4 regions of the Sphingobacterium sp. UGAL515B_05 genome follow, and region 3 is predicted to be linked to each of the others. Evidence: riboswitches for the same ligand, from Rfam matches in the RefSeq annotation. Region 3 holds a riboswitch; each other region holds the start of a gene.
What was found. A riboswitch is a leader RNA that binds a small molecule or an ion and turns the genes downstream of it on or off. The one in region 3 is predicted to bind thiamine pyrophosphate.
Positions count from the first base shown of each region.

Region 1: another riboswitch for thiamine pyrophosphate. It lies ahead of pnuC (nicotinamide riboside transporter PnuC); the one in region 3 lies ahead of OK025_RS05535 (TonB-dependent receptor).
Region 2: another riboswitch for thiamine pyrophosphate. It lies ahead of thiS (sulfur carrier protein ThiS); the one in region 3 lies ahead of OK025_RS05535 (TonB-dependent receptor).
Region 4: another riboswitch for thiamine pyrophosphate. It lies ahead of thiM (hydroxyethylthiazole kinase); the one in region 3 lies ahead of OK025_RS05535 (TonB-dependent receptor).

Region 1 is NZ_CP109907.1:5,972,958-5,978,655, reverse strand. It holds gene OK025_RS25035 (acyl transferase) at 1-626, opposite strand, end outside; gene fabG (3-oxoacyl-[acyl-carrier-protein] reductase) at 900-1,643, opposite strand; gene OK025_RS25025 (malate:quinone oxidoreductase) at 2,156-3,655, shown strand; TPP riboswitch at 3,670-3,814, shown strand; gene pnuC (nicotinamide riboside transporter PnuC) at 3,870-4,487, shown strand; gene OK025_RS25015 (acyl-CoA dehydrogenase) at 4,474-5,553, shown strand.
Region 2 is NZ_CP109907.1:4,449,095-4,454,792, reverse strand. It holds gene OK025_RS18220 (alpha-L-rhamnosidase) at 1-2,211, opposite strand, end outside; TPP riboswitch at 2,372-2,467, shown strand; gene thiS (sulfur carrier protein ThiS) at 2,527-2,733, shown strand; gene thiC (phosphomethylpyrimidine synthase ThiC) at 2,785-4,599, shown strand; gene OK025_RS18205 (thiamine phosphate synthase) at 4,596-5,213, shown strand; gene thiE (thiamine phosphate synthase) at 5,159-5,698, shown strand, end outside.
Region 3 is NZ_CP109907.1:1,354,028-1,359,725, forward strand. It holds gene OK025_RS05520 (lipopolysaccharide biosynthesis protein) at 1-532, opposite strand, end outside; gene OK025_RS05525 (acylphosphatase) at 577-858, opposite strand; gene OK025_RS05530 (amidohydrolase family protein) at 976-2,151, opposite strand; TPP riboswitch at 2,380-2,505, shown strand; gene OK025_RS05535 (TonB-dependent receptor) at 2,560-4,995, shown strand; gene dtd (D-aminoacyl-tRNA deacylase) at 5,136-5,594, shown strand; gene OK025_RS05545 (nucleotide pyrophosphohydrolase) at 5,611-5,698, shown strand, end outside.
Region 4 is NZ_CP109907.1:4,071,783-4,077,480, reverse strand. It holds gene OK025_RS16500 (hypothetical protein) at 1-424, shown strand, start outside; gene OK025_RS16495 (VanW family protein) at 549-1,391, shown strand; TPP riboswitch at 1,455-1,547, shown strand; gene thiM (hydroxyethylthiazole kinase) at 1,630-2,433, shown strand; gene thiE (thiamine phosphate synthase) at 2,423-3,055, shown strand; gene thiD (bifunctional hydroxymethylpyrimidine kinase/phosphomethylpyrimidine kinase) at 3,052-3,891, shown strand; gene tenA (thiaminase II) at 3,878-4,534, shown strand; gene OK025_RS16470 (GIN domain-containing protein) at 4,792-5,535, shown strand.

The sequences.
Region 1 (5,698 bases), 1.7 Mb from region 3:
CGCTTACCTTTCATACCTCCAGTTTCCATGATAATCAATTCAGGGAATTTGAAGGCATAGTGTTCGATGAAGTCGAGCAGCGCGTAAGTCACTCCAAAGAGGATTGTTTTTGTTCCTTTATTTTTGAGTTCAACAAGTGTATCGTATAGTTCTTGATGGTTATAGAGGAAATAGTTACTTTCTGGTTGCTCACTTTGCTTCATGAGATCATCAATCATATAGATTAGAGAAGAACCGCTTCTTTCGAGGTAAGAGGGTAGAAGTGCCAGAATTGCAATATTACTCAGCGGACCATAAAAATCTTCAAAAATCCGACGAAAGGTACGTTCGTAAATATTGAGGTCGGCGACCAAATGTTTTGAGGTAACCATACCTGTTGTCCCCGAACTCGAAAACACAATTTCGGCGTCCATTCCAGCTGCGATAACCTGTTGGGTTTTAAAAAATTCGATAGGCAAGAAGGGGATCTCGGTATAGTGCTGTATCGGGGATTTTTCTTTTCCTAGGATCCTTATATAGTCACGGTAAATCTTACAATGCTGACTTTGGAATTGGTAGGTATCTAAACAATGTTGATTAAAATCATCCTCGGTTTTAATCTCAAAAAAATCCTTCCAGTTCGTCATGGCATTTAAAAATTTAATGGACAAAATTAACTAAAATTTGGAAATATTGTGAGGACTTATAGATTCCTTCTTATCGGAGATCTATTGAAGCTATTTGCTAGTACTAACAATACAGGTATGCAGAGGTTGTAAATTCTGTAATCAGAAGGAAAGGGAAAGCCCTCTGTGTTCAGTATATTGAGGTTTAAGGGATAGATCGGAGTAGGGCAGTAAAGATAAATAAGGGGCAATGTGAGGTCAAATTTAAAAAATTTGACCTCACATTGTTAATTTTTATAACATACCACCATCAACAGGTAGAACCTGTCCGGTTACGTATGCCGATAAGTCAGATGCTAAATAGAGACAAGCATTGGCAACGTCTTCTGGATCTCCAGCACGTTTCAATGGAATCCCGGCTTCCCATCCAGCCACAACTTTAGGATCCAATACATCTGTCATTTCGGTGCGTATAAAACCTGGTGCAACTACGTTTGCACGGATATTACGAGAACCTAACTCTTTTGCGACAGATTTTGTGAACCCGATAATACCGGCTTTTGATGCCGCATAATTTGCCTGACCAGCATTTCCTTGAACGCCCACAACTGAAGACATATTGATAAATGAACCTTTACGGTTTTTCATCATAATTTTCGAAGCGGCTTTTGTAACGTTAAAGACGGATTTTAAGTTGACATTTAATACATCATCCCAATTCTCCTCGGTCATGCGCATTAACAAGCCGTCTTTTGTGATACCGGCATTATTTACAACGATATCTAATCCTCCAAAATCGGCAACGATCGCGTTGATTAATTGTTCTGCTTCTTCGAATTTTGAAGCGTCAGAGCGATAACCAATCACTTTGGTACCGAAAGCCTGAAGCTCCTGTTCCAGCGCCTGTCCTTTTTCGACAGAAGAAAGATATGTAAAAGCGACGTTAGCACCATGTTGTGCAAACACTTCTGCAATTTTCCTTCCGATTCCTTTTGATGCTCCTGTTACTAAAGCAATTTTTCCTTCAAGTATTTTCATCTGTATAAGTTATTTGTTCTTCAATTATTCACACTTAGGCATTTATGTCCATTTTCAACGCCCTGTCTTTCTCTCACAGCCTGTCTGTTACTGGAATTCAATACGAAACATGAACTCGTTTCCATTTGGTTTATCTTGGTTATGCCACAGTGCTTGTGTTTTTTCGATACCATCGTATCAGCGAATAAATGATCTTGTTTTTTAGCTATTGTATACACTATTGCCTTTCGATGTTCTGCAAAAATGTTAAAACTATATTATAACACAAAATCTTTCGATAAATAACGGTTTAAAATAGGAAAACATTGTGTGCTGACCTTGTGTTTATCTTGGAGTGGGGGAGTGTTTTCCGGAAACAATTTTAGAATTTTACGGTAAGCGATCGCTCACTTAGGATTATTTTAATAAATCAATGGTATTTTTGAATAAGTGGTTCTAAAAAGTACAGTTTTTTGACAAAAGACTTGGACGTTTACCAAAAACTATATTAAATTTGCATCAATCACAAAAACATGAGCAAAAAATCAAATAAAGAAGTTGACGTTGTTCTGATCGGCGCCGGTATTATGAGTGCTACTTTGGGTACTCTAATCAATGAATTAAGCCCAGACGTTAATATTGAAATTCTTGAGCGTTTGGATGTTGTGGCTGCTGAAAGTTCTGACGCTTGGAATAATGCTGGCACGGGTCACTCTGCCTTATGCGAGTTAAATTATACCCCCGAACAGAAAGATGGTTCTGTAAAGATTGATAAAGCAGTTAAAATTGCTGAGCAATTTGAAGTGTCTAAGCAATTTTGGTCCTACCTCGTTGATAAAGGCATTATTGCCCAACCTGAAAATTTTATCCGTAGTATTCCACACATGAGTGCGGTTTTTGGTGAAAAAGATGCTAAATTCCTAAAGACAAGATGGGAAACATTGACGACCCAAAACTTGTTCAAAGGGATGGAGTATACCGAAGATACGGCATTGTTGAAATCGTGGATTCCATTGATGATGGAAGGACGCGAGGCCGATGAAAAAATTGCTGCGACAAAAATGGATCTGGGTACCGATGTTAATTTTGGGTCGTTGACACGTGATTTGATCGCTAACCTTGAAAATAAAGAAAATATTTCGATCTCCTTAAACCATGAAGTAATCGACATCGAACGTGAAGACGATGGCCGTTGGGAAGTGGAGGTCAAAGATTTAAAGATAGGAACAAAGAGAGAAATCAAAGCAAAGTTTGTATTTATTGGGGCCGGTGGCCACTCGTTGTTGTTGTTGGAAAAATCTGGAATACCAGAAGCGAAAGGCTATGGCGGATTTCCTGTAGGGGGCCAATGGCTACGTTGTGTAAATGAAGAGATCATAAATACACATCATGCGAAAGTGTATGGAAAAGCTTCTGTTGGTGCTCCTCCAATGTCTGTACCGCACTTAGATACACGTTATATTGATGGCAAACAAGCGTTATTGTTTGGACCATATGCAGGTTTCTCGACTAAATTCTTAAAACAGGGGTCTTACTTCGATCTACCTGCTTCCATCAAATTGTCCAATATCCGCCCGATGTTATCCGCCGGACTTGACAACTTACCTTTGACGAAGTATCTTATTACTGAAGTCATGAAGTCACCAAAAGATAAACTAGAGTCTTTAAAACAATTTATGCCTACAGCTAAATTGGAGGATTGGGTTATCGAGAAAGCAGGACAACGTGTTCAGGTCATCAAGAAAGATGAAAAGAAAGGTGGAATTTTGGAATTTGGTACAGAGGTTGTTTCTAGTGCAGATGGTTCTATTGCTGCGCTATTAGGAGCTTCTCCTGGTGCTTCGACGTCAGTTGCTATCATGATCAGCCTGTTGAAGAAATGTTTCCCTGAACGTGCGAAGTCAGATGAATACCGTAAAAAACTACGTGAAATGATTCCTTCACATGGGAAATCATTGAACGATGATGCGCAACTATGTAAAGAAACGCGTACGCGGACGCACAAAGCGTTGAAATTGATTGATATAGAATAATCAATTCGACAGAAAATATACTTATGGGGTGCTTGGAATGACCATGGTCATTCTCGGCTGAGATTATACCCAATAAAAGCGATTGTAACTCCTTATACAATCGCTTTTATATACCTGATCCAGGTAATGCTGGCGTAGGGATTTAATTTCAATAAAAACGTCCGTTTTTCTCCCATAGGTTTATTATGAATTACACGAAATAATAAACAAGGCGATGACTTCTGAAACAATTTTCGAAGCTTTTATAAAACAGATCCAACAGGCCACCATCGCGGAATGGTTAGGGGTATCCTTTGGTATTTTACAGGTTTGGTTTTCCCGTCAAAATAAATCGATCAATTACATTTTTGGGATTATTGGTATCTTAATTTCAGTATACGTACTCTTCCATGCGAAACTATATGCAGAAATATTGCTACATCTCTATTATTTGGTCATGAGCATCTATGGCTGGATCTATTGGAAATATAGTAGTGATGTTGCTGCTCCCATAACGCATTGTGAGCCGAAAGAATGGTGGATAGTAGGGGGAATCTGCGCTCTCGCTTTTCTGTTGTTTTATTTCGGATTGGTACATTTAACGGATTCGGATGTACCGCTTTGGGACTCTGCAGTTTCCTGTACCGCTTGGGCAGGGATGTGGTTATTGGCAAAACGGAAGATAGAAAATTGGATATTGTTGAATATTAGTAATCTGATGGCAATTCCTTTATTGATCCATAAAGGGTTATTTCTTTATTCGGGTTTGACTTTGTTTTTATTTGTTATGGCATTTAGTGGATATTTTAATTGGAGGAGAATAATAAGTGAAGAAAGATATGCAACTCAGTAGCGAAGATATCGCCATTCTGAAAGATAATCAGACTAAGGGAATCCATCAGAAAACATTGTCGGATGGACAACTCGAGCTCATTTTTCGTCGGAAATGGTTTAAGATCTGGGTTCCACCTGCATTGGGTGGATTGGGATTAAGTCTACCTGAAGGGTTCAATTTATTGGCTGACCTGGCTTATTGGGATGGGGGATTAGCCTGGACAGTAACGTTATGCTCGGGAGCAAATCTCTTTGTCGGTTTTATTGATCCGGTTTTAGGAGATCAGATTTTCAAAACGTATCGGGTTTGTTTTGGCGGCAGTGGACAGGCATCAGGTACAGCTACACGTGAAGGGGAACATTATCGGCTCCGCGGTTTTTGGAAATATGCTACCGGAGCTCCTCATTTAACCCATTTTACCTTAAATGCTGCAATTCAGGAGGCAGGAAAACCCGTTTTGGACGAAAAAGGTGAACCACTGATAAAATCATTTTTTGTGGATCGTGACCATGTACTGGTGCATTACGACTGGGATACATTTGGATTGGAGGCTACGGCTTCGCATTCCTTTTCGCTGGAAGACATACTCGTTGATGGTAGGCAGTCTTTTGAGATTGATGCGGCAAAAAGTACACGTAGCGAGCTGTTGTATCAATATCCCTTTATGCCTTTTGCGGAATTGACTTTACTGGCCAACTTTACGGGAATGTATAAGCGCTTTCTGGATTTAATCGAAAAACTATTTGTGTTAAAAAGCAATCAATCCAAATGGGAGAAGACTGAAAGTAAAGAAGCGTTTAGGGTACTCGATGACTTTCAGCAAGATTATGTTAATCGGAGGGAAACAGTAATGAATTTGGCCGCTCTTTCTTGGGTAAATCTTCATGATGGCAATGATAATGCAGCGATTTATGAACAGATAGGGGTGCAAAGTCGAGATTTTGTGGAATCTATCTTGACAAATACAATAAGGCTCTATCCGCATACCGGAATTTCGGGGGCCGCCATTGATCATGAAATCAATATAATCTTCCGGAATATTTTTACGGCTTCGCAACATAAGTTATTACAGAAGGATTTGTAATAAGAAAGACCATCATTTGATGGTCTTTCTTATTATTTAGGAATGTAAATTTATGCGGTGAATACAGCGGCTCGCTGAGTTTGTGCCAATTTTTTTTCTTTGGATTCACCAATTAAGATCCTTAGAACTCGCATTTTTAAGCTGT
Region 2 (5,698 bases), 3.1 Mb from region 3:
CTTATAGGCTGTCGTTGCATAACCATTATCTTTTAACGCATTCAATAATGCTTTAGCGCCCAATACGCCTACATCCAAATGAAAGTTGGTCTCTTCCACTTTCTTATTCAGGTTAGCTGCAACACGGGCTTTCATTTCATTGGGTACAACACCCCAATAGAGTGGTACACTCAGTTCGGTCTGTGTTCCATTGCTATAAACACCCTTGGAAGCATCTAAAAATTTAGCATTGATGGCCGTCTTAATTTTTCTGCTCAGCAGTTCATATTTTTGTTGATCTGCTGTGTAACCAAACAATTTGGCAGCAGCAGCCAAGACGCTCGCATCTACATAAAAATAAACAGATGAGGTCAACTCCAGATTGGACTGTGACTTCACCGGTACCCAGTCTCCACGCCCAAACGTTGTCAACCCAGATGGGCTGATTCCGTCTACATAATCGACATAGCGTTTGATATTTAGGTAGCATTCTTCTAATGCATGTGGATCTCCATAAAACTGATAGATCTGCCACGGAATGATGGCAATGGTGCTTGTCCAATCCAAACCATTTGCGGTACCATAGCCCCATCCCCCAGTTGGAATAATATCGGGTAAGACACCATTCTCCTGTTGTTCATCACGATGATCCGCCATCCATTTTTCATAAACTGTTATCCCATCAAAATTGTATAAAGCTGTTTCAATCGCAAGGTGCCCATCCCCTGTCCAGCCGTTCTTTTCCCGTTGCGGACAGTCTGTAGGATAGCCCATCAAATTGGACAAGTAGGCATTGTTAGTCGCTTTCCATAGTTTGTTAACCAAGGCTGATGATGTCTTGAGCTGTCCAATAACAGGCACATCACTATGCATAAAATAGGCGGTCACAGCCGAACTATCCAATGCAATGGCGGCACTACTGCTAACTTCGACATAACGAAACCCTTTGTAACCGAACTTGGCCATAAACTCATCATCGCGGCCACTTAAGGTCAATATATCGGTCTGAAAGGGCTCCTTTTCCTTATCGCCCCGATAATATACATCAATATTGGACTGATCAAGATGCCCATCGGCCTGCAATCGCTCACCATGCTTGATACGCAGAATAGTACCCGCAGCTCCTTTCACTTTAACTTTTGTAATCCCCGCCATATTCTGGCCCATATCGAACACATAGGTACGTTGGTCTATCTTTGTCACTGATTTTGGCTTATAGGACTTCACGAGCCGAATCGGAACCAGCTGTTGGGAAACGATATGTGCTGATGGTGCATTTCTATACTGAACAACCTGCCAGGCCGAATCATCGTATTTTGGTTTATCCCAGTTGGGTATTTCCAATCTTGCATCGTAATGCTCACCAGTGTAAATATTATTATAGGTGATTGGCCCCGAAGCAGTCTTCCACTGCTTATCCGAAACAATGGTTTCCGTAGTTCCATCTGTATAAACGATTTTCAGTTCTAAACAGAAGGTTGGCCGGGCCCGCCATGGTGCTTTATCAAAGTTCCAAACGGCCAATGGTTGGTGATTATACCAGCCGTTCCCCAAAATAACGCCAATGGCGTTCTCTCCTTTTTGAAGCTGTTGGGTTACATCCGTCACGACGTACAACGTACGTCGGTCAAATCGGGTGTACATGGGATCCAGACGATGGTCGCCAACGCGCTGGCCATTAATGGAAAGTTCATATAATCCTGCTGCGGCAATATATGCGCGGGCAGATTTTATCTGCTTATTTGCCTTAAATTCGGTTCTAAAATAAGGCGTTTCCCGCGCATGAATATCCTTATTGTCGCTGATCCACTTTCCTTTCCAAAGGTTTTGTCCCATCATGCCCGTTTCAAAAGACGCTATTGCCGAACGTGTTGATACACCATCCTTATCCCATACTTTAACCGTCCAGAAGTACTTGGTCTGTGGCTTTAACTGTGCGCCGTTATAGGGCACTAACATAGCCGAGCTGAACTGTTTGCCACTATCCCAGTTATCTTTGGTCTCTCGCAGCAGTGCCAGCGAATCTTGCCCTAAAAAGATCTGATAAGCCTGTTGTACCGCACCTTTACGTTGATCATCAAGTCGCCAGCTAAGTCTTGGGTGGATTGCATCGATACCCAATGGATTGACCAAATGTTCGCATGTCAGCTGCACGGCGCTGCAGTTGTTTTTAGGTTGGGCATAAGTGTTGCTAGCGATACACAACAGTGCTGTCAATAAAATCTTACGCATTGAAAGATACTATTCTTGGTGGTTATTAAATTGTTTTAGCTGATTCAAAAAACTAATATATCAATTATTTCCCACATATTAACCTGCACTGTCCTGTGCAATAAACCCAAGTCTGCAAAATAAAATTCTTGCAACTTTCATAAAAATAACCTTATCTTAGTCGCAACTTTAGGGGTGTCTGCTCGTGCAGGCTGAGATTTTACCCTTAGAACCTGATCCGGATCATACTGGCGTAGGGAAAAGTGAGCTGTCTACAAGGTGCATTGCTGTGCCTTTGTGTAGCCATTCCTAAAGTTTTACCAAAAAAATTAAGGAATGGAACTTACAATAAACCATCAGATTCGATTTTTCGACCCCACACTTACTTCATTGGAAAGCTTGTTGCTTTTGGAATTATCCGGCCAAACTCAGGGCGTGGCTGTAGCTATTAACAACAAAGTCATACCCAAAAAGGACTGGGCTACGACACCACTAAAACCGCACGATCAGATTATTTTAATCACCGCGTCCCAGGGCGGATAGCTATTCCCCAAAAATCAATCGAACCGAGTAATTCACCCCAATAAGAAAAAAATGACAGCTGAAAAAATTACGCAATCGCCCTTTCCAAATGCAAAGAAAATTTTTGTATCCGGAAAACTATTTCCTATTCAAGTCGCTATGCGTCAAATCTCCTTGAGTCCAACCAAATTAACGAATGGAGAAGTAGAAATTAATCCCCCGGTAACAGTCTATGATACTTCTGGACCATATACCGATGACACCGTCCATATCGATATCCGAAAAGGCCTCCCGCGCCTTCGCGAACAGTGGATCTTAGATCGTCAAGATGTCATACAGCTGCCTGGCACCAGCTCTGAATATGGGCAAAAACGCCTTTCTGATCCAACGTTGGATGAACTCCGATTCGCGTATAGCCATAAACCGAAAGTAGCCTCTCCCGGTAGTAATGTTACCCAATTACATTATGCAAAGCAAGGCATCATTACCCCAGAAATGGAGTACGTTGCTATCCGTGAAAACCAACGTATCGAGCAGCTCACGACCAGTACCCCCGGAATGGATCATCAGCATAAGGGACAGAATTTTGGTGCCAGAACACACGATAAAGCAATTACACCAGAATTTGTCCGTGAGGAAATCGCAGCCGGAAGAGCAATCATCCCCAATAATATCAATCACCCTGAAAGTGAACCCATGATTATCGGGCGCAACTTTCTTGTTAAAATTAATGCCAATATTGGCAATAGTGCTGTAAGCTCAAGTATAGAGGAAGAAGTTGAGAAAGCAGTATGGGCCTGTCGTTGGGGAGCCGATACCATCATGGACCTATCCACTGGCAAAAATATTCACGAAACCCGCGAATGGATTATCCGTAACTCGCCCGTTCCAATCGGTACAGTACCGATCTATCAGGCGCTCGAAAAAGTGAAGGGGGTGGCCGAGGACCTTACCTGGGAAATATTCAAAGATACTTTGATTGAACAGGCCGAACAGGGTGTTTCTTACTTTACCATACACGCTGGTGTACTGCTTCGTTATATCCATCTCACCGCGTCTCGAGTAACGGGAATTGTCTCCAGAGGAGGGTCTATCATGGCCAAATGGTGTCTTTTCCACCACAAAGAGAACTTTCTCTATACGCATTTTGAGGAGATCTGTGAGATTATGAAGCGATATGATGTTGCTTTTTCACTTGGCGATGGTCTCCGTCCTGGAGCCATTGCAGATGCAAACGATGCTGCTCAATTTGCGGAGCTAGAAACACTGGGCGAGCTCACCAAGATCGCCTGGAAACACGATGTTCAGGTGATGATCGAAGGTCCGGGCCATGTTCCTATGCAATTGATCAAAGAGAATATGGATAAGCAATTGGCTTGTTGTGACGAAGCACCATTTTATACCTTGGGACCCTTAACAACTGATATTGCTCCAGGTTATGACCACATCACATCAGCCATTGGAGCTGCGATGATCGGATGGTATGGATGTGCGATGCTTTGCTATGTGACCCCAAAAGAACATCTGGGCTTACCAAATAAAAAAGACGTTAAAGACGGTGTAATCACCTATAAACTAGCTGCCCATGCGGCCGATTTGGCCAAAGGACATCCGGGTGCACAATACCGTGATAATGCCTTGAGTAAAGCGAGATTTGAATTTAGATGGGAAGATCAATTCAACCTTTCCCTCGATCCAGATACAGCGCGTGAATATCATGACGAAACGTTGCCTGCGGATGCGGCCAAAGTGGCTCACTTCTGCTCCATGTGCGGTCCCAAATTTTGCTCGATGAAAATTACGCAGGAAATCAGAGATAGTGCCGCACAAGGAATGCGGGAAAAATCGCAGGAATTCATCGCACAAGGAAAAGAGATTTATTTATGATCATCGCTTTGACAGCAGCAGAAACGATCCCTTCTGAAAAAGGGATTATAGATGCTTTGTTCAAAGAAGGACTTGATATCCTGCATTTGCGCAAGTATCATTTTACGGACCTACAAATGTCCAGGTACGTTGAATCTATAGATTCAACGTACCTGGACAGATTGGTCCTACATTCCCACCCTCACCTATCGGCTGAGCTCGGAATCGCACGTATTCATATGAACGAAAAGAATAGAAAGGATAGATCAACAAATCAAATGCTCTCTACAACAATCTGTTCGACATCTGTGCATGATATCGATCAATTCAATAGCCTTGATGAATGTTGGGCCTATGCTTTTCTAAGTCCATTATTTCCGAGCATCTCAAAAGTCGGGTATGGAGTGTATAATGCAAGGTTGGATCAGCTCCCGTCACGCTCCAACTTTACTGTTGGTCTCATCGGTCTTGGAGGGATAAACCAAGACAACTGCCTTATTCCGATGCAGCAAGGTGCAGATGGAATTGCCTTATATGGTACTTTATGGAAGCACCCTGATCCAGTTCAAAATTTTATAGCATGCAAACAAAAACTATGGAAAAACTCCAATATATATCGCAGGGACAAACATTAACTGAACAAAAAAATAACATACTGAAAGCGCTGGATGCGGGGGCCAAATGGATACAGATCCGATGGAAGGAAGCCGATGAAAAGAGCCGCTACACGCTTGCAGAACAGATCAAGCAAACCTGTTCCGAATTTGGTGCCAGCTGTATCATCAATGACCATCCTTCACTTGCAGCAGCGGTAGACGCTGATGGCGTACATTTGGGATTGGATGACTGCAGCGTCACAGCTGCCCGGCACCTATTGGGTGCAGGAAAAATAATCGGCGGTACTGCCAATAGCTTTGCGGATGTAAAACGTAGAATAAGTGAAAACTGTGACTATATCGGACTCGGACCATTCAACTATACCACAACAAAACAAAAACTAAGTCCCCTATTGGGGATTGCAGGATATGAGAACATCATCCAACAAGTCCGCCTAGCAGGCTTGCCCCCTATTCCAATATTCGCAATTGGCGGTATAAGCCAACTTGAAGATATCCAACAG
Region 3 (5,698 bases):
ACCAAGTACCCAAAGCACCACCATCTTTTATCAGATAGGGAACTAGCGCAATAAAGAATAGGTTAAGAAGAACCATAATACCGATGTTGGCCAATTTGATAGTACCAAATCGAATAGGCCTTCCCTCCGATCTCAATTTCGCAAAAGGAACAATAGCTAATGCATCCAATGCCAATATGAGGGCGAAATATTTTACATAACTCTCGTAATCGGCATTGTAAGTTCCCTTATTCAACCAACTACCAATGGTGCCAGCAAAGACAATGGCCGTTATAAAAAATAATGTAGCCAAAAAGGCAATGACGATAAAACTATTATTGAAAACCTGCTTTTTATCCTTTTCTTCGACTTTTTGGAGAAACCTAAAAAAAGTAGTTTCCATACCAAATGCCAAAACAGCATTGATCATGGATGCCCAGGCGTACATGTTGGTAAATATTCCGTAAGAAGCAGGTGGGTATTTGAGGACATACAATGGCGTCATGACGAAATACAGCATACGGGCTATAATCGTACTCAGGCCATAAATCATGGTCTGTCCGGCGAATTTTTTAAGTACTGACAAGGCGAAACGGCTTAAGATTGAACTCTTTTAACTACTTCAAAATTGGAAAAGCCCTTCATTTCGCCTTCCTTTACCTCAACACTTTCAACGATTGCACCCTCGGGCCCTTCTTGGCAGAACTCCAACAGTGAATCTAGTGCAAAATCGTCGCCCTCGCCCTCGATATAAACAGAACCATCTTTTAAATTGACAACAAAGCCCCTAACACCCACTTGATCTGCAACCGCCTTGGCTGTCAATCTAAAAAAGACTCCCTGTACTTTACCTCTTATTGAAATATTCAAATGTTTCATCTGTAACTTATTTTTTCTTCCATCGGTCAGATGGAATTTACCATGACTATAGTGTTGTTATTAAAGTCATGAACGGTTCAATAAGAGCAAAAGTACAGAAGTTTGGGGAATTAAATACTACGCTAAACGTTTTACCTTAACATCTTCATTGAGGCGCATGTGTTCCATCCCTTCCAACAACACAATCCCAGGTTTTTTACCCACTTCGAGTGACCCAAATTCATCCTCAATGTTCAACGCGATAGCACCATTGATTGTGGCCCATTGAATGGTCTGCAAGAAGTCGAGATCCTCAAAGTGCGCATGCAACACTTTTAGCTCCTCCAAAATGGACAATGTATCGTTTGAAGCTAAACTGTCTGTTCCGATGACTAAACGCTGTCCGGCATTCATAAAATTCTGAACCTTTGGTAATGTTCCCTCAATATAAAGGTTGGCCTTTGGACAGAGACACCACATCACATCACGGTCCATACGTTCTACAAAATCCAAATCTTTAAGAGAGGTATAGGTGTTATGAACCAACAATAATTTATTTGGATAAGGCAAATAAGGAAGATAAGACTGAATCGAATTTCTTGCCTGCGCCTTAATCGCATCAGCATTTTTCCCTATACTTTTATAAAAGTCCAAGAACTCACCCATTTTATAACGGAACAGTTTATTCTCCTCTTCACTTTCTTGATTGTGAATACTGATAATATTTGTTTCCGAAACCATCTTCTTGAACTTTTTGAAAAGTACCTTCGAACACGAGTATGGGGCATGTGGCGTAATCGATACATGGCCATTCCTAAACTCCTGGGTCAATGATTTAGCCTCCTTTAATTTAAAGTCCGCTTCATCAGGTTCAATTCCAAGCACCTCCACAAACGTGTGATACAGGATCTGAGAATCTTCCTTTAATTTTGATGAATTATCAGTGTTGGCGTGATCTCCGACTGCGACAATACCATTTTCGTACATCTCTCTATCGGCTTTAGCCATCGCATCGTCGATTTTCTTCATCGATGCCGATCGCGTAGTCATCACCTTACTCAGAAAGCTTGGAAGTCCTGTCCCTTTAGGAACAATACCTTTCATATGCGACAATTCAATGTGGCAATGTGAATTGATAAAACCTGGAATTATCACTCCTTCATATTTCTCAACCTTAACTTTATCTGCAGGTGTAAATGAAGTTGGGTCATAGATACCTTGAATTACTCCCTCCTCATCTACCGAAACAATACCGTCTTTTATCGGCATTGAAGTAATCGGTAGAATATAATTAGCGCTTAAATATTTTAACATTTTATCTCCTCACTATCAATTTAGTAACTAAAATTTTTTGACCTGTATAAATACATACCTCTAGTAGAAAAATTCATGCCAAGGTACCTAAAAAGAACAATATATACCAAAAACAACAATTTCCATAAATTTTTAACCAAAAGGAAATAATATCATAAATCCGCACTTTTCCATTTGTCATAAATTACTTCTTTATACTTCATTTCAATTTTAAATTTATATATTCGCAACGTCGAATAGGGGTGCCTTGTTTTGTCAGGAACACAAATAAAGGCTGAGATTATACCCAACAGATTAAATTCTGTGCACCTGATCCAGATAATGCTGGCGTAGGGAGAGGTTAGTTAAATAGTGCGGTCATAGTAACCCCTTGCTATGATTTGTTTAACTCAAACAAAATACATTACCATGATCAAATTTTTGATTTGTAGCTCCTTAGCTACTATTTCAAGCCAAATTGCCATTGCGCAACAAAATCTGACAATTAGAACTATAGACAAGAGCAATCAAAATCCCTTACAGAATGTCTCGGTGTCCATAGATGGACAGGCACCCATCACTGGCCAATCGGACAAAAATGGACTGATTAAACTATATCGTATCAATGCAGGTAAGCACCAGATCCAGGTATCATCACTTGGCTATAAGACATGGAGTCGAAATGTGGATGTTAAAGACAATTTGGAGCTTACGGTAGCATTAGAACCAAGTACTATTCAAATGGAAGAGGTGCTTGTTCAATCTACCCGTGCCAAAAGAAATGCTCCTACAACCTTTAAAAACATCTCCAAAGAAGAAATAACGCGTAACAACCTCGGCCAGGATATCCCATTCCTTTTAAATCAGACTCCATCCGTGCAGGTCAATTCCGATGCCGGTGCAGGCATTGGTTATACCGGAATGACAATCAGGGGATCGGATAATCAACGAATCAACGTAACATTAAATGGAATCCCTTTAAATGATGCGGAGAGTATGGGTTCATTTTTTGTAAACCTTCCCGACTTTGCCTCTTCTACCGAGAGCATCCAAGTTCAGCGCGGTATTGGGACTTCGACGAATGGTGCCGGATCATTTGGAGCCTCATTAAATATTCAGTCCAATACGTTAGTCGAAACCCCTTACGCAGAACTCAACAATTCATTTGGCTCTTACAATACCTGGAAAAATACAGTCAAGGTAGGTACCGGACTAATCAACGACAAATTTGCCTTCAATGCTAGATTATCCCGTATCAGCAGCGACGGTTATATCGAGAGAGGTAGTTCAGACTTACAGTCTTTCTATGTGGACGGAGGCTATTATGGCAAAAAACATATTTTAAAAGGGATTGTATTCTGGGGAAAAGAAAAGACATATCAAGCCTGGAATGGCGTTCCTGAACCATTGATTACTGGCGATCGATCGCGCATGGATGACTATGCAGATAATGCACTCGAAATCTCGGGCGCAGAGAAGGATCGTTTCATGAACGCAGGCCGGAATTATAATCTATATACGTATCAGAATCAAACAGATAATTATACGCAGAAACATCATCAACTTCATTATACCAATATCCTGAACGACAAATTGACACTCAATACAGCCCTACACTATACAAGAGGTTATGGTTACTATGAAGAAATGAGACCGGGAGATAAACTAAGTAAATACGGTTTGCCTAACGTCATCATTGGTAAAGATACCATACAAAAAACAGATCTCGTCCGTAGGAGATGGCTTGATAATTATTTTTATGGCATGACCTATGCCCTAAATTACAGACCGAATGATCAGCTTGAAATTACTTGGGGTGGAGCTTATAATCAATACAAAGGAAAACATTATGGCCAGGTGATTTGGGCACAATATGCATCAACCGGTTTTCTCGACGACAAATATTACTTCGGGAAATCACAAAAAAATGATTTCAGTAATTTCTTAAAGGTCGATTACAAACTAGACAAGTGGATATTAATGGCCGATATTCAATATCGGAATGTAGATTACCACATGTATGGTGATGACGATAAGGTAAAAAATTATAATTATCATCCTAAGTTTAATTTCTTGAATCCTAAAGCTGGGGCAACATATTTGCTAAATGACCATTCAAATGTATACGCTTCTTATGCCTTTGCACAAAAAGAACCTGTTCGCAAGGATTTTATAGAGAAAAATAGCGCCTTACCAGACCCTAGCCCAGAGAAAATGCAGGACATCGAATTTGGCTATCGCTTTACAAATGAAAAATTCAACATCGGATTGAATGGATATGGTATGTTTTACAAAGATCAATTGATCCCAACAGGCGAAATCAGTGATACGGGCTCTCCAATTCGACAAAATGTCAAAGATAGCTATAGAATGGGGCTTGAATTCGATGGATCATGGAACATCAGCAAACAGTTCAACTGGAAAGCAACAGCTAGTTTCAGCCAAAATAAAATTAAAGATTTTGAAGAGGTTATAGGTAATACAAGGATATTTTATTCAAAAACAGACATTGCTTTATCTCCGGGAACGATTTTGTCAAGTAATTTTTCTTATAGTCCGATAACATCACTTACATTCTCTCTTCTATCCAAATTTGTAGGAAGACAATATCTAGATAATTCATCTGCGAAAGAGAGGAGCATTTCCTCTTATTTTGTCAACAATCTGTTAGCAAACTATAGCTTTACAGCTTTAGGTATCAAAAACATCAGTGCAACTTTACAGGTCAACAACATACTCAACGAGAAGTACGAAGCCAATGGCTACACCTTTGGCTGGATGGAAGGTGATACCCGAAAATATTATAATTTCTATTTCCCTCAGGCACCAACAAATTTCCTATTGGGCTTGAATTTCAAATTTTAGAAACAATTTATTTAAATAAAAAAACGTCTCTTTTTTCCTGAGGAAGCAAGAGACGTTTTTCATTTAATATGGCGGATAAATTGCACATTACATCGTGTTTAACAATCGGAATTTTTACCTTTGGTTTTATACTTTTCATTATGCGCGCAGTTATACAACGAGTGAAAAACGCCTCTTGTACGGTAGATAATCAGATTACAGGCCAGATCCAGAAGGGTTTAATGATTTTATTAGGAGTTGAAGAAGCAGACACAACAGAAGATCTGAAATGGTTAGGACAGAAATTCATCAACTTACGCATCTTCGAGGATGAACAGGGCCTGATGAATAAATCGATACAGGATATAGACGGAAATATCTTACTCATCTCACAATTCACCCTCTTTGCTCAAACAAAAAAAGGAAACAGACCTTCTTTTATCAGAGCAGCAAAACCGGATAAAGCCAAACCAATGTATGAAGAGATGGCTTTATTGTTAAGTCAATTGCTCCAAAAAGAGGTTCAACTTGGCATATTCGGAGCAGACATGAAAATCGACCTATTGAATGATGGCCCAGTTACCATCGTAATGGATACAAAAGATAAGGACAACTTTTAATTTTTTATTGAACAAGATGACAATTAAAGAAGCACAAGAAGTTATTGACAAGTGGATCAATAGTACCGGAGTACGTTATTTCAACGAACTGACAAACACCGCCA
Region 4 (5,698 bases), 2.7 Mb from region 3:
TACATTTGAATCGGCGATGATTTATCACTTGAACAGTAAACTCCAGGTTATAAAAAGTGAATCCATTCATTTTGTCTATCAACGGAAAGACTGGACCATTTACAGTTATGATCAACAGAATCGAATTACTGAAGAGATTTCGGGCCGAAATGATCAAAGAGAAAGTCGCGTCCACTATCAGTATGATAGTCCGGAAACAAGTGACTATTCGCTGCGTCAGACCTTCGATCAATCAGACCGCCTGACAGCTGAAATCAAGCGATCCTACCGAGCCAACGAAACGATTGATGAGTTTTATTATGAGGGTGTATTACAACAAAAATCAATTGTAAAAGACCGCGGAAACTGTACCTACGAAAACTTGATATATAACAAGGAGGGACAGTTAACGGCAAAGTACATACAGGTAAGGAAAACCAACTAAACAAACTGAAAAACTGCGCTAAACTCCGGAAATAAGATTCTTGACTTTGATAAAAAATATGCGACAAAATACGGCAAAAAACACATTTCTGCACTAATTTTGATAGCGATACAAAAACGTCAAATTGAGAAAAAGAAAACTGATCAGTCAACGCCATCCCATACTCTACTTTTTTGCGGTATGGGTAAGAAGAGTACAAAGAAAAGTCATCTGGCTAATTGACAACAAAAAATACAGCACAGCTAAATCAGCTGAAAAACTTCCCTTTCGTATTAAGAAGCATCAGTCTGTCTTATTAAAAAAACTGGGCGAAAATAATATGCAATTGCAGATTAACAAAGTTACCAACCTGAAAATTGCAGCTGCACAGATTAATAGCATTCTGATCAGACCGAAGGAAACCTTTTCATTTTGTAAACTCGTTGGACTACCCACTGTAAAAAAAGGATATCTGCCCGGAATGGAGTTATCCTTTGGTGAAGCAAGAGCGGGTATTGGCGGTGGAATCTGTCAAATATCCAACCTCATCCATTGGCTTGTTATCCATAGTCCACTCACCGTCAATGAACGTTATCACCACTCTTTTGACCCTTTTCCGGACGATGGCCGTGTTTTGCCATTCGGTAGTGGAGCTACCGTCTTTTATAACTATCGCGATTATCAGTTCACCAACAACACGCCTTACACCTTTCAAATAAACCTCTGGTTTACAGACAAATGTTTAGAAGGCGAATTGAGGGTCGATCAAGAACTTGACTTTGCCTATCATGTCTTTGAAAAAGAACATCAATTTCTTAAAATTGACAATCAGTTCTTTCGTAAAAATGAGATTTGGCGCGAGAAGTTTTTAAAATTTCAGGGTGGAAAGATTTTGGAAACCGAACTTTTGACCAAAAATTTTGCCCGGGTTACCTATACCCCTGTTGAATATATTGAAATGAGTGCCGATCAAAATACGGTCGATTAATTCAACAAGCTAAGTGATCGAAAAATGACGGATATGAAAAGTCCACTTTTTTGTTTAAGTTTGGTCTGGCTTTGGGGGTATTCTGTATAGAATTGAGATAGTCCCTTTGAACCTGATTCGGTTTATACCGGCGTAGGGAAAAGCAAAAATCCACTGTACAGCATACTCCTTTACTGCACAGGCTATCGCTCTTCTTCCCGCCAAGGCCATACAGTACATCTTAGCATATGTAAAAGGAATGGAAGATTCAATTATCAATTTATTAGAGCAGCTGAGGGTCGAAAAACCCCTCGTACACAACATCACAAACCTAGTCGTGATGAACAATACTGCCAACGCACTTTTAGCCCTAGGAGCGTCCCCTGTGATGGTACACAGTCCATTAGAAGTACGCGAGGTTGTCGATATTGCACAAGCTCTTGTCATTAATATCGGCACCTTGAGTGAAGCTACTGCCGAAGCTATGCTGGTTGCTACCGAACATGCCAATACCATTGGACGGCCATGGGTACTTGATCCTGTTGGTGCGGGGATATCAGCATTCCGCAATGATTTATTATCCAATCTACTGGATCTCAAACCAACGGTTATTCGTGGAAATGCATCAGAAATCATGACGCTGTACAATTTCAACCAACCGAACACAAAAGGAGTCGACAGCACGACAGCGAGTAAAGATGCCCTCCGATTTGGCCAATTATTGCAAGAGCAAACCGGCTCCATTATCTGTATTTCTGGAGAAGTAGACTATATCCTTTCGGAAGAATACCGGGTTGAAGTCTATAATGGTCACCCTTTAATGACGCAAGTTACCGGACTTGGCTGCAGCGCTACTGCACTCATCGGGGCATTTTTAGGTGTTACAGACCACTATTTTGAAGCAGCAGTTGCCGGTGTATCCATTTTGAGCTTAGCGGGAGAACGCGCTGCCCAAACCGCAGCTGGCCCAGGTAGCCTGCAGTTAAATCTCTATGATGAACTCTATCAGCTCAATGCAGAACGTCTAAAATCAACGCTCAAGATCAAACACTATGCGCATTAATCCGCTGTTTCCCTACCCTTTATATTTAGTCATTTCTGAGCGCGACTGTTATCCTCAAAATTGGCTAAATGTCGCTGAAGAGGCCATTATTGGTGGCGTCGATCTTATACAATTGCGCGAAAAAGCTGACGATCCGGCCACATTTTTGGATAAAGCCATCCGTTTGAAAAAACTGACCGATCATTACGGTATTCCGCTCGTGATCAATGATGCCGTAGCAATCGCGGACCAGATCGGGGCATGGGGAATACATGTGGGGCAAAATGATGTGCAGCCGCTCGCTATTCGCGAAAAATATGGTGATAAATTAACCATAGGCTGGTCCATAGAAGCTGTTCAACAGCTAGAAAGTCAACAAATGTGCGCTGTCGACCACCTTGGTGTAAGCCCCATTTTTTCAACGAGAACAAAAGTGGATACGATAACCGAATGGGGAATTTCGGGTTTAAAGCAACTTAGGACTAGGACGGAAAAACCATTGATTGCAATCGGCAGCATGAATTTGCAAACCGCTGAACAGGCTTGGAAAGCAGGTGCAGACTCCATTGCAGTCGTTTCGGCCATCTGCCGAAGCCAAGACCCCAGACAGGCCAGTGCACAACTAAAAGAACTATTAAAATGACAAAAGATAAAAAATACCGCGTCCCTACCGTACTCAGCATTGCGGGGTTCGATGGTAGTGGTGGAGCAGGCATACAGGCAGACACCAAAACGATATCTGCATTAGGTTGTTATGCCATGAATGTATTAACCGCCCTGCCAGTACAGAATACACAAGGTGTAAGAAATATTTATGAAATCCCTACTGCAGCCGTCAAGGATCAATTGGATGCGATTTTTGATGATATCTATCCCGGCGCAATCAAAATAGGGATGGTACACAATATTGAACTTGTGAAGCTTATTAGCAGCTATTTAAAAGAATATAAAGGGCCTATCGTCTTTGATCCAGTCATGGTGTCAACGAGTGGACACAAGCTCATTCATGATGATACAATTCAGGCCTGCATAGAACTTCTTTTTCCTTTAGCAACGCTGATTACACCAAATTTAGATGAGGTAGGTGTCCTGGTGGACGAAGTTATAGACAATGTCCTGAAGATGGAAAAAGCGGGAAATACCTTACTGGCAAAAGGCTGTCAATCCGTTTTGATTAAAGGTGGACATCTCCGTAGTCAAGAGCTAACATCGCTATTATTCCAGCAAAAGAATCCACCAATTGAATTCAAATCACAAAAAATTAACAGCAAAAATACACATGGTTCGGGTTGTTCGCTTTCTTCAGCAATTGCGAGCCATTTGGCACAAGGCGTTGGTCTCGATAGCGCGGTAGATTTCGCATTGGCCTATATACACGCAGCAATAGCCGGTAGTAAAGATCTTCTTATTGGCAAAGGAAATGGGCCATTAAATCACTTCCATAACCCACTTAAACTTATTCAATATGAACTGGACTGATCAAGCCTGGGATTCTATAACAACTATTTATTCAGATATACTTGCCATGCCGTTTATCGTTCAGCTTAGTGATGGTAGTCTTCCCCTGGATAAATTTCAATTTTACATGCAGCAGGATGCTTTCTATTTAGAAGAATTTGGCCGTGTGCTCGCCTATATAGGTGCAAAAAGTGCGGATAACCAACAAGCATTGGACTATTTCGAATTTGGTCGCAATGCGCTTCTTGTTGAAAGCGCGCTACACGAAAATTATTTTCGGGAATTTGATTTAAGTGCTGCCGACGAGAGCAACAAGATCGAACCAACCTGCCATCATTATGTCCATTTTCTTAAAAGCGTAGCCGCTTTCGAGAGCGTCGAGGTCGCTATGGCGGCAACACTCCCCTGTTTTTGGATTTATAAGGAGGTCGGAGATCACATTGTATCGACAGCAAATACACAGGAAAATCCCTATTCCAAATGGATAGAAACCTATAGCGGTGATGATTTTGCACAGGGAGTGATCAAGGCCAAAAACTATGTTGACAAAATTGCTGCAGAAACTACTGCAACAAAACGGGAGAAGATGCGACAAGTATTTGTAACAGCTTCCCAATTAGAGTATCAATTCTGGTTAGCGGCCTATACAAGAAGGGTATGGTAAAAAGAATATTGCAAACAGTCGACTGTCCGATACCGAACAGTTGATGTTCAAAAATGAGCATAAACTAAAACATCACCCATAAAACAAGGTATTGTTAATCAACGCCTTAAGCCAATTTAAAGTTTTGGCATCACTATTATACTATAGGTAGCAGTTAACAATCGGGTATAGGTACATGCACATTAGAAATGATAAAAAAAGGGAAATTAAAATGAAACTTTCAGTAGTAATATATTTAAACTAATAACAGAAAAATAATGAAAAGAATCTTAACCATTGCCTTTATTTCATTTTTATATGTAGCTCAGGCACAAGAACGCGAAACACGCAAAATCACTGCTCCAGATGGCATTTCATCGGCAACTTCATTACGTGTAGATTATATTCATTCTAATCGCAACGAGGTTGTTGTTGAGGCTGATAATCCCGAGCATTTATCCCTTATCGAAACGACTGTTAAAAACGGTACACTCTATGTGCAGTATAAGAGAAATTCACAAATTAGAAATGCGAGAAACAATCGCGTAACTGTTTACTCAAGCAAAATACCGACACGTTTTTCGGCATCATCCAGCAGTTCAATCTATACAGATGAAACGATTAAGGCAAACAAAATTTCTGTAGACGTATCCTCTTCCGCAAAAATATCGCTAAAAAAATTAATTGCGGATGATATAAACCTTTCAACAAGCTCTTCAAGTAGGTTAACGACAGAAGTCAGCAGTAAAAACTTGCAAGTAGCAGCAAGCAGTTCGTCTAAGCAGGAAATTGCGGGTAGCGCTTCAAATTTAAATTTGAACACCAATTCATCGGCATCGGTTGATATGAGCCGTTTCTCCACGACAAATGCCCAAGTACAAGCAAATTCATCTGCCAATGTGACGCTCAGCGTGAAAGAAAACTTACAGGGAAATGTTTCTACATCTGCAAGAATTGCGTTAAAAAATCAGCCAAAAAATGTCCAGGTTGACAAATCAACTAGCGGCAGAGTAGTGCTCTAATTTTTAGTGTGGTCTTTAAAAAAGACTGTTTATTTATGTTTAATGTTTAGTTAGCTTAAAGGTGATACAACCCCAGTATCACCTTTGCTTTTGTCTACCTTTTGCTCGCATCCCCCATTCCTTCTCCTTCTCCTTCTCCTTCTCCTTCTATATTTACACACTA